2 regions of the Variovorax sp. Soil_C_17 genome follow, and region 2 is predicted to be linked to the other one. Evidence: predicted binding sites of a transcription regulator. Region 2 holds the regulator's gene; the other holds the start of a gene.
The links. The regulator FNR, encoded in region 2, switches genes on or off when oxygen is low (the NO sensors DNR and NnrR bind a similar motif). The targets are predictions, from matches to a motif close to TTGATNNNNATCAA.
Positions count from the first base shown of each region.

Region 1: AC3A6Y_RS26375 (MBL fold metallo-hydrolase RNA specificity domain-containing protein) is a predicted target of FNR. The motif match lies at 4,224-4,237, and genes of this name have one in related genera.

Region 1 is NZ_JBDGIT010000007.1:850-8,483, reverse strand. Features, by position in the region: gene AC3A6Y_RS26410 (hypothetical protein) at 1-554, opposite strand, end outside; gene AC3A6Y_RS26405 (hypothetical protein) at 702-911, opposite strand; gene AC3A6Y_RS26400 (MBL fold metallo-hydrolase) at 1,030-1,962, opposite strand; gene AC3A6Y_RS26395 (metalloregulator ArsR/SmtB family transcription factor) at 2,041-2,364, shown strand; gene AC3A6Y_RS26390 (YeeE/YedE family protein) at 2,364-2,798, shown strand; gene AC3A6Y_RS26385 (DUF6691 family protein) at 2,810-3,244, shown strand; gene AC3A6Y_RS26380 (universal stress protein) at 3,303-4,157, opposite strand; gene AC3A6Y_RS26375 (MBL fold metallo-hydrolase RNA specificity domain-containing protein) at 4,287-5,639, shown strand; gene AC3A6Y_RS26370 (thymidine phosphorylase family protein) at 5,655-7,160, shown strand; gene AC3A6Y_RS26365 (flavodoxin family protein) at 7,212-7,634, opposite strand, start outside.
Region 2 is NZ_JBDGIT010000004.1:506,246-513,879, reverse strand. Features, by position in the region: gene AC3A6Y_RS22570 (PAS domain S-box protein) at 1-642, shown strand, start outside; gene AC3A6Y_RS22565 (Crp/Fnr family transcriptional regulator) at 636-1,370, opposite strand; partial or broken gene AC3A6Y_RS22560 (ornithine carbamoyltransferase) at 1,555-1,986, shown strand; gene AC3A6Y_RS22555 (sulfite exporter TauE/SafE family protein) at 2,311-3,024, opposite strand; gene fnr (fumarate/nitrate reduction transcriptional regulator Fnr) at 3,218-3,934, shown strand; gene AC3A6Y_RS22545 (hypothetical protein) at 3,915-4,160, opposite strand; gene AC3A6Y_RS22540 (FixH family protein) at 4,166-4,441, opposite strand; gene ccoG (cytochrome c oxidase accessory protein CcoG) at 4,459-5,964, opposite strand; gene ccoP (cytochrome-c oxidase, cbb3-type subunit III) at 5,909-6,823, opposite strand; gene AC3A6Y_RS22525 (cbb3-type cytochrome oxidase subunit 3) at 6,833-6,970, opposite strand; gene ccoO (cytochrome-c oxidase, cbb3-type subunit II) at 6,982-7,608, opposite strand; gene ccoN (cytochrome-c oxidase, cbb3-type subunit I) at 7,619-7,634, opposite strand, start outside.

The sequences.
Region 1 (7,634 bases), on a different contig from region 2:
CGGGACCGCAGCGCAGCCTCCTTGGCAGCGCCGGCTGCGGCGCGTGTCGCTTCCTCCGCCTTCCTGAGCGCTTCGCGGGTCTCGGCGGCCGCTTTCTCGGCTTCTTCCTTGCTCGATGACAAGATCCGCTTCAAAGCGTCCTCCGCCTTGTCGAGCGCCGCACGAGCGGCGGCCGCGGACTTCTTGCTGGCCTCCGCAGCGGCGTGAGCGGCTTCACTGCTCGCGTCGACGGCCTTCCTTGCCGATTCAGAAGCCTTCTCTTCGAAGCGTCTCGCGGATTCCGCAGCCTTGCGCGCCGCTCGCCGGATGGCTTCAGCGAGAGCTTTCGAGACCTTGCCCGCAGTGGCTTCGCTTCTCTGCAATGCTGCCTTGGCGTCGTCGGCCGCCTTGCGTGCAGCGGCTTCCGCTTCGCGCGCAGCCTTGTTTGCGGCGTCCCTGGACTTCTTGACGGGGCCGGGCGGAGGGCTCAGCTGTCCGGGTTGGGTGTAGTCCGCTGCAAATGTTGCTGAGCTGAACCCTATCGCAAGCAGGATCAGCAGGGTGGTGGGTTTCATATGCGACCTTCGATGACGTGGGCAGGGGTGCTCAGGATGCGACGAACCGGAAGGGCAGGGTTTGCGCCAACGCAAGGGAGATCGCCTTGCCGGCTGCGAAGGCCGGCGGCGTCTGCCGCCGCCTGCCACCACGGTCAAAAGGGCAGATCAATGAACGCGGCTCGGGTACACACTGGGCCACGTGACCTCCCGCCCCATCATGGCGCGGGCATACAGGTAGTTGTTGAGCGCCCGCTCGCTCAGGGCGTCCATGTTCACGTGACCCTCTGCGGTGCAGGGAAAGACGAATCCGCGTCGCCCGGCGAACAGGGCGTCGAAACGGAGTTCCCAATCGGTGGCTACTTGCGACGTGTTCATGATGGTCTCCTGGTGCCCTCGCGCCTGGTGGAATCGCGGCGCTGCAAGGACGTGATCTCAATTTAGACGCTGCGCTTTGCAGCTCGGTCAACGCCTGGCACCGAAAAGGAACAGTCTGTTAACGCTTCGTGTCATTCCCGGAACGGAGCACTTGGCCCGCGCGAGCCGGCCCGCGAGCATGAACGGCGAGCGAATTCAAAGGAATCCGGAGGTAGGCGATGCCGTTGTCGTCCGGAGGCGGAAGCCGGCCGCCGCGCACGTTGACCTGGATCGACGGAAGGATGAGCGTCGGAACATCGAGCGTGGCGTCACGAGCCGTGCGCATGTCAACGAAGGCGTCCTCGCCGATGCCGTCGCGGACATGGATGTTGTGGGCTCGCTGCTCGGCGACAGTGGTCTGCCAGCGCGCTTCTCGGGACGCGGGCGGGTAGTCGTGGCAGACGTACATCGTGGTCTCGGGCGGCAGGTCCAGCAGTCTGCGCACGGAGGTGTAGAGCTGGCGCGCGTCGCCTCCGGGGAAGTCCGCGCGCGCGCTGCCGACATCGGGCATGAAGAGCGTGTCGCCCACGAAAACCGAACCGTCGATCAGGTAGGCCATGTCTGCCGGGGTGTGGCCCGGCACCAGCATTGCAGTGGCCTCGACTTCGCCGATCTTGAAGACCTCGCCGTCCCTGAAGAGGCGGTCGAACTGGCTCCCGTCCGGCAGGAAACGACGGTCGAAGTTGTAGAGCTTCTTGAAGGTCGCCTGAACGATGCGGATGTTCTCGCCGATGGCGACGAGTCCACCGGCTTCCGCCTGAACATAGCGTGCGCCGGACAGGTGGTCGGCATGCGCATGAGTCTCCAGAATCCACTCCACCTGCAAGCCCTTGTCCCGGACATAGGCCAACAGCCGGTCGGCGGAGACGGTGCTCGTGTGCCCGGACTTGAAATCGTAGTCCAGCACCGGGTCGATGACCGCAGCTCGCAGCGTCACGTGGTCCCAGACGACGTAGGAGATCGTTCCCGTATCCGGGTCGAAGAATCCTTGGGTGGTCGTGCGGGTGGTCATGAAAATTCTCCGGCTTCACTTGATTGACGAATATTATGTAAGCATACATAATGTGTCAAACGATACTGTCGCCGCTCCATGAAACAAGATTCCCCCGCCATCGATCCCGAGCTTCTGCGCGCAGCCGCCGGCAGGGCCGTCGGTGCCCTCAAGGTGCTCGCCAACCAGGAACGTTTGCTCCTGATGTGTCAACTCTCCCAGGGCGAGATGTGCGTCAGCGACCTCGAGCAAGCGCTGAACATTCACCAGCCCACCCTGTCGCAGCAACTCGGAGTCCTCCGCAACGAAGGGGCTGTCCAGACGCGACGCGAGGGCAAGAGCATCTTCTACAGCGTCGCCGACCCGTCGATGCTCGAAATACTTGTGCTTCTCTATCGTCTCTACTGCCCGAAGGTGCAATGATGTCCATCGACTGGGGTCACTTCACGCCATTCACCGCACTGGCTGGCGGCATGCTCATCGGCGTCGCCGCCGCAATGTTCGTGCTGCTCAATGGCCGCATTGCCGGCATCAGCGGTGTGCTCGGCGGCCTGCTCAGGCCTGTCGAGGGCGACATTCTCTGGCGGATTGCCTTCGTCCTCGGACTGGTCGGTGCGCCGCTGGTCCTGGTTCTGTTTTCGGCGTCGGCAAAGCCACAGATCGAGGCCGGATATGTCCAGCTGGTCCTGGCCGGGGTGCTCGTGGGCATCGGCACGCGTTACGGCGCGGGTTGCACCAGCGGCCACGGCGTCTGCGGCCTCTCCCGGCTGTCGCCCCGCTCGTTGATCGCCACGGCGCTCTTCATGCTCGCCGGCTTCGCCACGGTGTTCGTGATGCGCCATCTGTTGAATGGTTGAGGAGTGCTTTCATGAACGTCATCACCTCGTTTCTCGCCGGCCTGGTCTTCGGCCTCGGGCTCCTGCTTTCAGGCATGGCGAATCCCGCCAAGGTGCTTGGCTTCCTTGACCTCGGTCACTGGGACCCGTCACTGGCCCTGGTCATGGTCGGTGCGATTGCTGTCGGTGCGCCCGCCTTCCGGGTGGCCGGCCGCCGTGCCGCTTCCTTCCTCGGCGCCAGCATGCGACTTCCTTCGGCGCGCGACATCGATCGGCGCCTGGTCTTCGGCAGCGTGCTCTTCGGCATCGGCTGGGGCGTTGCGGGGTTCTGCCCAGGTCCGGCTCTTGTCGCACTGGGAATGGGCGAAGCCAAGGCGCTCGTCTTCGTGTCGGCCATGTTGGCAGGCATGGGCATCTTCGAGCTTCTCGAACGCCGCAAGCGCGGTCTCGCGCCGCACGCTGCTTGACATCGGGCGAAGACCGCCATCGAAGCCCGGCACGCGGCCTGCGACATGGCCCAGGGTTCTAATGCGCCATGAGCACCGGTACACGCATCGAATCCAGGACGACGCGCGAAGCGCCCCCGAGTACGAGCTCGCGTGCCCGGGTGTGTCCGTAGCACCCCATCACGACCAGATCGGCGGCGGTCTCGGAGGCCAGAGCGAGAATTTCCCGGCCGGCGCCGCTTTCATCGAGCCGCCGGTGCTCGTGAACATGATCGATGCCATGCAGGTGGAGGTACGGGATCAGTTCCACCGGCGCCGGGAATCCTTCGTCGATGTTGTCGCTGGCGCAGACCAGATGGACCTTGCTCGCAACGCGAAGAATCGGCAGGGAAGCAGTCAAGGCGCGGGCACATTCGGGGGTCGACTTCCACGCCACCAGGACCGTCTTCGGCTGTGGCATTGCGGAACCTGCGAACGGCACGACGAGCGCCGGGCGGCCACCGTCGATGATCACTGCCTCCGCGAAATCGCCGGGTACGTCGAAGGCGGTGGCATCCCTCGGATCGCGCTGGCCGAGCACCAGGAGATCGGCCGACAACGCGCGATGTGCAAAGCTCCGGATGACCGGTTCTCCGTTCAGCTCCAGCCACTCGATCGCGACAGGACCCCATGAACGCGCCCGCTCGACGAGCTCCCGCGCGTGGGCGCGATGACCCGGATCGATTCGTCCGGCCATGCGGCTCGCCAGGGTGTCCCCTTCGAGCGGGAGCAGCGGCAAGTACTGCGGTGTCACCGCGAACAGGGTGGTCAGGACGGCATCGTGCAGTCGTGCCAGTTGATGCGCGAACTGCAGCCTCGCCTCGGCATGCGTGCCGCCATCGAGGCACCAGGATCGAACGGATGGACATCGACATGGTGGAAGAGGGTTGAACATCTTCCAATCTAGAACCGATCGCTGCCGTCGCATTGCGCTGGATCAATGGAAGCGTGCATGTCCGGCTTGACATGCATCAAGGCGAAACGCGCCGCCGGTGCCAAGCTCACCCCAACAAAGGAGAAAGCCATGCGCATCGAATTCCTGGGCGGTACCGACACGGTCACCGGATCGAAATACTTGCTGGAGCACGACGGGCGCCGGCTGATGGTCGACTGCGGCCTGTTCCAAGGCCTGAAGCAACTGCGCCTGCGAAACTGGGACGCCTTTCCCATCGACCCCTCCAGGATCGACGCGGTGCTGCTCACCCATGCGCACATGGATCACAGCGGATTCGTGCCGCGCCTGGTCAAGCTCGGTTTCAAGGGGCCGGTCTTCTGCACCCGGGCCACGCTGGAACTCTGCGAACTCCTGTTGCCGGATTCGGGCCGGCTGCAGGAGGAGGAGGCCGACTTCGCGAACCGGCATGGGCATTCGAAGCACAAGCCTGCGCTGCCGCTCTACACGGAGCAGGATGCCCGTGCGGCATTGAAGCGCTTCGAACCCATTTCCTTCGACCAGGAGCATTCGCCTTGGCCGGGATGGTCTTGGCGCTTGAAGCGCGCGGGCCACATCCTGGGCGCAGCCAGCGTGCGCGTGGCCTGGACGGGCGGCAGCATTCTTTTTTCGGGCGACCTCGGACGCAGCGACGACCTGATGATGCGCCCGCCAGAATCGCCCGAACCGGCGGACTATGTGGTTGTGGAGTCCACTTACGGTGACCGTCGGCACCGCGAGGCCGACACCCTCATGGCACTCGCCGAAGTGATCAACAGGACTGCGGCGCGCGGCGGTGTCGTCGTCATCCCCTCCTTTGCCGTGGGGCGCGCACAGACCCTGTTGCACTGCATTCAACTGCTCAAGAAGGCGCACCGCATTCCGGACATGCCGGTTTATCTGAACAGCCCGATGGCGGCCGACGTCACGCGGATCTTTCGGCACCACCTGGATGAGCATCGGCTCAGTGCCGAGCAATGCGCGCTCATGAGCAAGGAGGTCACCATCGTCAACACCGTCGATGATTCGAAGCGCCTCAACGACCTGGCCTTCCCATCGATCATCGTATCCGCCAGCGGCATGGCGACCGGGGGACGCGTGCTGCATCACCTCAAGGCCTATGCCCCGCTTGCGAGGAACACCATCCTGTTCGCGGGCTTCCAGGCCGCCGGCACGCGAGGCGCAGCGCTGTTGGGCGGCGCCGAGGCGATCAAGATCCACGGCGCCTATGTGCCGGTACGTGCCGAAGTGGTCAACCTCGATACTTTGTCGGCCCATGCAGACCGCGATCAGCTGCTGGCCTGGATCGGCGCGCTGCCCGGGCCCCGACAGGTGTTTGTCACCCATGGCGAGCCGGTGGCTGCCGACGCGCTGCGGCTGGCCATCGAGGAGCGCCATGGCTGGCCGACGAGCGTGCCGATCTACCGGGAAAGCCGGGAGCTTTGACGGAGGGCCTTTTGCATGATCGCCAATCACCTCCGGGCCCGACGCGCCGGCATCGACACCTACCAGCAACCGGTGGTCTACATGCGCAGTGACTGCGATGTCTGCCGGGCCGAAGGATTTCAGTCGCAGGCGCAGGTCGAGGTGCTCGCCGGTGCCCGCCACCTGCTTGCGATCCTCCATCACGTCACCGACGATTGGCTGCGGCATGACGAGATCGCCCTGTCGGAGGCCGCGTGGACGCTGCTCGGGGCTGCCGGCGGTGACGAGGTGGAGGTCCGCCATCCACCGCTGCAGGATTCGCTGGCCCACCTGCGCGCCAAGGTTCATGGCGTCAAGTTCGACTACGGGGCGCTGCGCCCGCTGATGGAAGACGTGAGCCTTGGCCGACTCGCCGACATCCACCTTGCCTCCTTCGTGACCGTCTGCGCCGGCGCGGGCCTCGACTTCGACGAGACGGTGGCATTGACACGGGCGATGGTCGACATCGGCGAGCGCCTCGACTGGGGGGTGGCGCCCGTCATGGACAAGCATTGCATCGGCGGTCTGCCGGGGAACCGGACGACGCTGCTGGTGGTCCCCATCGTCGCCGCTTGTGGCGTAACGATGCCGAAGACTTCCTCGCGTGCGATCACCTCGGCGGCCGGCACGGCCGATGCAATGGAGACACTCGCGCCGGTCGAGCTGGACGTGGCTTCGATGCGCCGTGTCGTGGAACGCGAAGGAGGCTGCATCGCATGGGGCGGCGCTGCGCGCATCAGTCCTGCCGACGACATGCTCATTCGCGTGGAGCGCCCGCTGAACCTCGACAGCGAAGGCTTGCTGGTGGCATCGATCCTGTCGAAGAAGATCGCTGCGGGCTCGCAGCGTGTGCTGATCGACCTGCCGGTCGGCCCCCTGACCAAGTTGCGCAGCGTGGAGGCAGCCGAACTGCTTTCGCGCAGCATGGTTTCCGTGGGTGCGGCGCTCGGCCTTCAGGTGCGGATCCAGCTCACCGACGGTACCCAGCCGGTGGGCCGCGGCATCGGTCCGGCCTTGGAGGCCATGGACGTCATGGCCGTGCTCGAGCGCCGCGCCGATGCGCCGTTGGACCTGCGCGAACGTGCCCTGCTGCTCGCCGGGTGCGTCCTGGAAATGGCAGGCCGGAGCGAACCGGGCTCAGGCGTGGCCATGGCGCGGGGGGTGCTGGACGACGGGCGAGCCCTCGCCAAGTTCATCGCGATCTGCGAGGCGCAGGGCGGCATGCGCGTGCCTCCCGTATCCACGCATTCTCGCGAGGTGTGCGCGCCGGTCGATGGCCTCGTGTCGGCCATCGACACCCGGCTCCTGGCGCGCGCGGCAAAGCTGGCCGGTGCGCCGCGCGATCGCGCGGCGGGTGCGACGATGCATGTTCGCCTGCTGGACCGCGTGGATCTCGGACAACCCTTGTTCACCTTGCACGCAGAGAGCCTGGGCGCCCTGCAATATGCCTTGAGTTTCGTGCGATCGCAGTTGCCCATCGTGCACATCGATGCCCAGCCGTGACCGGTGCGCGGCCGTGCGAAAGGCGGTCGGGCCGTGGTCGGGAACAATGCCTCAAGCCGCCTTGGGCATGCGTCCTCGCTGGGCTGCATGAGTCGCCTCGGCGCCGTTGAGTGCGGCGCCGAAGAACTGGAGTCGGCCGGCACATGTCCCGTCGTCGATCTCTCGCGCAGTGAATGTCGTACTGATGATGGGCGCTTCGCCGACGAGATCGGCAACCTCGGCCGCCGCCGCAAAATCTCCGATGGCTCCGGCGACCGAGATCACCGCGACATCGGGCAGATGGTCCCTCCGTCTCGCAACGAAGCTGCGCATCGGCCCGGCCAATCGGCCGAGCCAGATCGGCGATACCAGGACGACTGCGTCGAAGTTTCTTGGAAACGGTCCGTCATAGTGGATGGCGGGACGCCGTCGCAAGAGCGAATCCAGCACGCATCGGCAAATGCCCAGGATGCCCCGGCGCGGGCGGTCCTCGAC
Region 2 (7,634 bases):
GAAGCGACGGGCTACGTGGCGATCTCGATCGCCGACACCGGCGAAGGCATGTCCGAGGCCGTGAAGGAACGTGCCTTCGAACCCTTCTTCACCACCAAGGAAAGCGGCCGCGGCACGGGGCTCGGCCTGTCCACCGTCTACGGCTTCGCCAGGCAGTCGCATGGCGCCGTCGCACTCCGCAGCGCGCCCGGTGCCGGCACCACGATCACGTTGTATCTGCCGCGCATCGACGCAGGCGCCGACGACGAATACGAGGCCAACGAGCCGCAGAGCGTGCCGCCCGGGCTGCGCGTGCTGCTGGTCGAGGACGATCCCGAGGTTCGTAGCGTGGTGCAGAAGTTTCTCGCCTCGATGGGTTGCGAGGTCGTCGCCTGCACCCGCGCCGAGGAAGCCTTGGACGTGCTCGCCTCCGATGCGGGCATCGGGCTTCTGCTCACCGACATCCTGCTGGGCACCGGCATGCGCGGCACCGCGCTGGCGGCGGCGGCGCAAACGCGCCGGCCCGGCCTTCCTGTGTTGCTGATGTCGGGCTATTCGAGCGGACTGCTGGCCGAGCCCCAGCCCTGGGAGCTGCTGCGCAAGCCCTACACGCGTGCCGAACTCGAGCGTGCCATGGCGAAGGTCCTGAACGCGGCTCAGTGAAGGGCGGCCGCCGCCATCGGCGGCGCCGTCAGGTGCTGGATGAAGCTGGTCAGCGCCTCCACCTTCGGGATGCGGATGTCGCGCCGACCCTTCTCGATGAAGTGGATCACGTCGCAACGCGCCAGCCTGGACAGCGCGCGGCTTACGGACTCCAGGGTCATGCCGAGGTAGTTGCCGATCTCGGCGCGGGTCATGTGCAGGGTGATCTGGTCGGTGCGCAGGCCGCGCTGCGCGAGCGCCTCGGTCCAGTAGCGCAGGAAGCCGGCCACGCGCGCGTCGGCGGGCAGGTTGCACAGCGAGAGCAGGCAGTCGTGGTCGCGCACGAGTTCGCGGCTCATGGCCTCGTGCAGTGCAGTCAGCAGGGCCGGGGCGCCGAGGGCGGCCTTGAGCAGGGCGTCGTAGCGGATGGCCCAGACTTCGCCGGTGTCCATCGCGACCGCATCGCAGCCGTGGTGTCCTTGCGCAATGCCGTCGAGGCCCAGCCAGTCGCCCTTGAAATGCAGGCCGACCACCTGCTCCCGTCCCTCGTCGGACAGGTTGACCATCTTGAAGAAGCCCGAATTGACGACGTAGAGGCACCCGAATGCCTGCCCTGCCTGGTAGACCGAGTCGCCGGCACGCACGATCCGTCGCTGGATCGGCAGGGTGTCCTGCAGAAGCCGCAGCATGTCCGCGATGCGTTGGACGCCCGACGGCGCAGACTTGGGAAGGCGGATCGTTTCAGTCATTTCTTTGCCCCTGGTGGATCGATAGGGGGAGCTTAGAAAGCCACTGCAACACGAGCGCCAATGCGATGAAGGCTTCGGTAACACTGGGTGAATGCTTGGTGTCAGGACGGTATCGGCGCTCGCGACATGACGAATTGTTGATGTCGCTCAAGGCCCGGATCCCGGAAGGTCCTACCTTCGCGTTGTGACATTCAGCATCTCCAAATCCCCTCGCCTCGACCCGCCGGCCACGGCGAACATCCTGGCGACCCTGGCCGCGGCCGAGCGCCTGCGCGCACTTGCACGCGCCGGCACCGCCGGCCAGCCCTTGCGCGGAAAGAACCTGGCGCTGCTGCTCGGGCCAACGCCCTGCGCCGGCATCGCGACGCTGCGACGCGCCGCGCAGGACCTGGGCGCGCGCGTGGCCGAGGTCAGGTTCACCGAGCCGACCACGCCGGCATCGGGACGGGACGATGTTCGGGTCCTGGCGCGGATGCTGGGCCGCATGTACGACGCTGTCGATTGCGAGGCACTGGCACCGGCGACGGCGCGCCGGATCGAGCAGGACGCCGGCGTGCCGGTGTACCACGGCCTGTGCCTGGACGAGCATCCGGCCCGCGCCCTGGCGGATCTCATGACCCTGCGCGAGCATCGATCGCCCCCCGGCGCGTCGATCCTGTTTCTCGGCGATCCGAAGGCACCCCACGGCAGCCATTTCGTTTCGGCCGCCCGCTGCGCCGGCTTCGACGTGCTTGTCGGGAGCGAGCAGCCCGCATCGAACGACGCGACCTTCCTGGTCGACGCCAGGCACTCCGCGGGCTGGTCACTGCTGGCATCGGGGCAACCGGTCGACGAGGCCCAGCGCACGGAGAACCACCGCTTCGCGATGCAGGCCGTGCTGTTGGACACCCTCGTCAAGACTTGACCGACAGGGCGTAGCACCCTGTTCGGCGAACGGCGCTCAGCCGCACCAGATCCGTATCTGCCGGCTCAGGTCCATCCAGACGGCCTGCAGCGCCACCACGGCGAGCAACCCGCCTGCGAGCCGGGTGCCCCATTCCTGCCGGACCATGCCGGCGCCCCTGCCCAGGCGCTGCCACAGCCACGGGGCCAGCACCAGCGACACGCCGCTGCCTGCGGCGAAGAGCGCCATCACCCCTGCGCCCTGCACGGGCCCGTTTGCCAGGCCGGCGAGCATCAGGGCCGAATAGAGCAGGCCACAGGGCATGGCCACCCACAGCGCGCCGACCGCGAGCAGGCCGCGCAGCGAGCCCGTCGCAGGCCGCAGGCGCGCCGCGAGCGACCGCCCGAGCCGGCGCGCCCAGAGCGGCTGGCGTCCCAGCGCCGCGAGCATCAGGGCCCAGGTCAGCACGAACACATGCAGCAGCACCCACAGGGGGCGCAATGCCGCGACCTGTTCGCTGGCGAAGGCGAGGCTCTCCACCGCGGCCGCGGCCACGGCGCCGGCTGCCGCATAGCCGGCCACTCGCCCGGCATGGAAGACCCAGGATGCGGCGCCGTCCCGCACCCCTGACGCAAGGGTGGCGACGCCGCCGCCTTCCGGCGCACGCACGATGCGGATCACGCCGGCGCAGGCAGCGCCGCACATGGCAACGCAATGGGGTCCGCCGACCAGGCCCATCAGCAGCGCGGTACCCGCGAGCGCCGTCTGCATGGTCAGGCGATGCGCGAGAAGCGCAGGACCGGAGAGGGAGCGTCGTTGGCGACAGCCGGGAGTGAGTTCATCGCAGCAGCGAGAGGCAGGCAATGAGCCACTATGCCGCCGGGCGGCCCGGTCGACCTTGATGTGCATCAAGCCTCCCGTGCGCGCGGCGGCCCAGAATGGCCCCAACAAACCGTTGCCTCCCATGAAAGTCCAGAACATCAAGGTGGCCTGCTCGAGTTGCAGCCTGCGCGAGCTCTGCATGCCCGCCGGGCTGGAGCCGAGCGAGCTGAAGCGCATCGACGAGCTGGTCTCCACCCGTCGAAAGGTGAAGCGGCGCGAGACCCTGTTTCGCAACGGCGAGCCCTTCACCTCCCTCTACGCCATCCGCACCGGCTTCTTCAAGACCCGCGTGGCCAGCGAGGACGGCCGCGACCAGGTCACGGGATTCCAGATGGCGGGCGAGATCATCGGCCTGGACGGCATCGTCAACGATCAGCACACCTGCGATGCGGTCGCCATCGAGGATGCCGAGGTCTGCGTGATGCCCTTCCAGCGTCTGGAGGCGCTGTCGCGCGAAGTCACGGCACTGCAGCGCCACGTCCACCAGATCATGAGCCGCGAGATCGTGCGCGAGCACGGCGTGATGCTGCTGCTGGGCAGCATGCGGGCCGAGGAGCGGCTCGCCGCCTTCCTGCTGAACCTGGTGCAGCGCCTGCACGCACGCGGCTTCTCGCAATCCGAGTTCATCCTGCGGATGACGCGCGAGGAGATCGGCAGCTACCTCGGCCTCACACTCGAAACGGTAAGCCGCACGCTCTCGAAGTTCATGGGCGACGGCATCGTCGAGATCGACCAGCGCAAGGTGCGCATCGTCGATCCCGAGGGCCTGCGGCGCATCGTCAATCCTCCGGGTTGTTGATCTTCCTCGCCGGTACCGTCAGGAGCAGCGTCAGCGCGCTCGCGCCTGCCGCCAGCAGCCAGAACACGAAGAAGCCGGCCGTGTAGACCGCCTGGCGCGACAGTGCGAGCGCCTCGCCGCGCCAGTGGAGATCGGCAGGATCGACCAGCGCGAACACCAGGAGTTCGGTCGCGCTGGCCAGCAGGAAGGCCGGCCAGAGAATCGACATCCACGTCTGCATCTTCATGACCGTCAGCGCCGGGGAGCAGGCACGTCGGCGTCCGGCGTCGCTGCATGGTTGCGGCCGGCGAGCGCCGGCATCAGCTTCTTGTCGGCCAGCGTCCGGTTGATCTCGATCCCGCGGCGGTAGTAGTCCGCAGCAACCACCGGGTCCGGCGTTCGCAGGGCAAGCCAGAGTGTCACGAAGCTGGCAATGACGACCAGGGCAGGCCCGGCCATCACCATCCAGACCCATGGGAAGCGCCACCAGGGCTCGCTCTGCCGCAGGGTCGTCGTGTGATCGTCCATCTGTTCTCCTTCCGAATTCAACGAGGCACCATGAAGGCGGCCTTCTCCGACACCTGCGCGCTGCCGTCCAGCGAGCGAATGTCGAAGTGCACGGCGTGGGAGCCGGCAGGCGCACTGCCATACGGAAGCTGCAGCCGCACCGCCACCCAGCGTGACTGTGCCGGCCCCACTTCGACCGGCTCGGCCGGCGACACGCCCAGGCCTTCGAGCCCGCGCGCCTCGATGCGATAGCGCTGCGGCCGCTCGGACGCGTTCATGATCTGCAGCCGGTAGACGTTCTCGAGCTGGCCGCCCTCGACGATGCGCGCCAGCGAGGCCCGGTCGCGCACCACGTCGACCTTGAGCGGCATGCGCACGACCAGGCTCGCGAGCAGGCCGACCGTCAATGCCATCAGCACGCCGGCATAGATCAGCACCCGCGGGCGCAGCACCCGGCGCAGCACCTGGCTGCGCGTCCAATGGCCGGCCATCCCGTTCTGGGTGGCGTACCGGATCAGGCCGCGCGGGGACGCCATCTTGTCCATCACGGTGTCGCAGGCGTCCACGCACAGCCCGCAGCCGATGCATTCGTACTGCAGCCCCTTGCGGATGTCGATGCCGGTCGGGCAGACCTGTACGCACAGCGTGCAGTCGATGCAGTCGCCGATGCCCAGCGCACGGGCATCGCTGCCCTTGGACCGCACGCCGCGGGGCTCGCCGCGCTCCCTGTCGTAGCTCACGATCAGGGTGTCGCGATCGAACATGGCGCTCTGGAAGCGGGCGTAGGGGCACATGTACATGCAGACCTGCTCGCGCATGAAGCCGGCGTTGCCGTAGGTCGCGAACCCGTAGAACAGGGCCCAGAAGACCTCCCACGAGCCCATGCGCGTCTGCAGGAAGGCCAGCCCCAGCTCGTGGATCGGCGTGAAATAGCCGACGAAGGTGAAGCCGGTCCACAGCGCGATGCCCAGCCAGACGACGTGCTTGAACCATTTCTTGACGAGCTTCTCGAGCGAGAACTCGCCCTCGTCCAGGCGCATGCGGGCGATCCGGTTGCCTTCGATCTTGTGCTCGACCCACAGGAAGATCTCGCTGTAGACGGTCTGAGGGCAGGCATAGCCGCACCACAGCCGCCCCGCCACCGCGGTGAACAGGAACAGGGAGAGCGCCGAGATCACCAGCAGCCCGGTCAGGTAGATCAGGTCCTGGGGGTACAGCACCAGGCCGAAGATGTAGAAGCGCCGCGCACCCAGGTCGAACAGCACGGCCTGGCGTTCTCCCCATTCGAGCCAGGGCAGGCCGTAGAACACCAGCTGCGTCAGGAACACCATCGTCCAGCGCCAGCGCGCAAAGACGCCGCGCACGGCGCGGGGATAGATCTTCTTGTGCGCGGCGAAGAGTCCCCCGCCCTCCTCCTTCGCGGCGGCGATCGGGATCACCCGGCGCGCGGGCCGGGTCGGTGCCGAGGCGGTGTCTTCCACGGCGCGCCTACGGGGCCACGACGGCCTTGTTCGACAAGCCCCAGACGTAGGAGGCCAGCACATGGATCTGTGCCTCCGTCAGGCGGCCCTGCTGCGCGGGCATCTGGTTGGTCTTGCCGGTGTTGATGATCGCGATGATCGCCTCCTGCCCGTAGCCGTGCAGCCAGACCTTGTCGGCAAGGTTGGGCGCTCCCATCGCAGGGTTGCCGACACCGCCGATACCGTGGCAGGCCGCGCAGGCGCTGAACTTGCTCTTGCCCAGGCCGGCACGCACCGAATCGTGAGGGCTGCCCGACAAGCTCAGAACGTAGTTGGCGACGTTCTTCACGTCCTCGGGGGTTCCCACGGCGGCGGCCATCGGCGGCATCACGCCCGTGCGCCCGCCGACGATCGATTCCTTGATCTTGTCGGGCGTGCCGCCGTGCAGCCAGTCGCTGTCGGCCAGGTTCGGGAAGCCCTTGCTGCCGCGCGCGTCCGAGCCATGGCACTGCGCGCAGTTGTTGAGGAACAGGCGTTCGCCGATGGCCATGGCCGCCGGCTCGCCGGCCACGCGCTCGGCAGGCATGGCCACATAGGCGGCGTAGACCGGTTCGAGCTCGCGCCTGGCGCGGGCCTGGTCCTTCGCGTACTCGTCCGCGGTGCTCCACGCGAGCTCGCCCTTGTAGCTGCCGAGGCCAGGATAGGCCACCAGGTAGGCCAGGCCGAAGACGATGGTGATCACGAAAAGCCCGATCCACCAGCGCGGCATCGGATTGTTGGCCTCGCGCAGGTCCTCGTCCCACACATGGCCGGTCGTGTTGTCCGCACCGGAGGGCGCCGAGGAGCGGGCCACCACCCACAGCAGCAGGGCGCACAGCAGGATGCTGCCCAGCGTGGCGAGGGCGACGTAGTTCGACCAGAAGTCGTTGAAGAAATCGCTCATGGGATCCTCTCAGTCCTGCTCGAAGGGCAAACGGCCCGCGTCCTCGAAGGCCTTCGCACGGCGGCGCGAGAAGGCCCACGCGAGAATGGCGATGAAGGTGGCGAAAGAGGCCAGCGTGGCCAGGATGCGCAAGGTGGTGATGTCCATTCGTCTGCTCCCTACTTCAGCGCGAGGCCGAGCGACTGGAGATAGGCCACCAGCGCATCCATCTCGGTCTTGCCCTTGACCTCGGCCGGCGCCGCGGCGATCTGTGCATCGGTGAAGGGCACGCCGACACGGCGCAGCGCCTTCATGTGGGTCGCCGCCTGCGCGCCGTCCAGCTGCGCGTTCTCGAGCCAGGGGTAGGCCGGCATGTTCGACTCGGGCACCAGGTCGCGCGGGTTGACCAGGTGGATGCGATGCCACTCGTCGCTGTACTTGCCGCCGACACGCTGCAGGTCGGGGCCGGTGCGCTTGCTGCCCCACTGGAAGGGATGGTCGTAGACGAACTCGCCGGCCACGGAGTAGTGGCCGTAGCGCAGGGTCTCCGCCCTGAAGGGCCGGATCATCTGCGAATGGCAGTTGTAGCAACCCTCGCGCACATAGACATCGCGGCCCAGCACCTGGAGCGAACTCGGCGGCTGCATGCCGGCGACGGCCTCGGTGGTGGACTTCTGGAAGAACAGCGGCACGATCTCGACGAGGCCGCCGATGGCGACGACCAGCAGGATCAGCACCACCATCAGGAAGTTGTTGGTCTCGATCTTCTCGTGCGAGAAGCCGGATTGGGGAGTGTTCGAACTCATCGTTTCTTCCTCAGGCATGCGCGGCG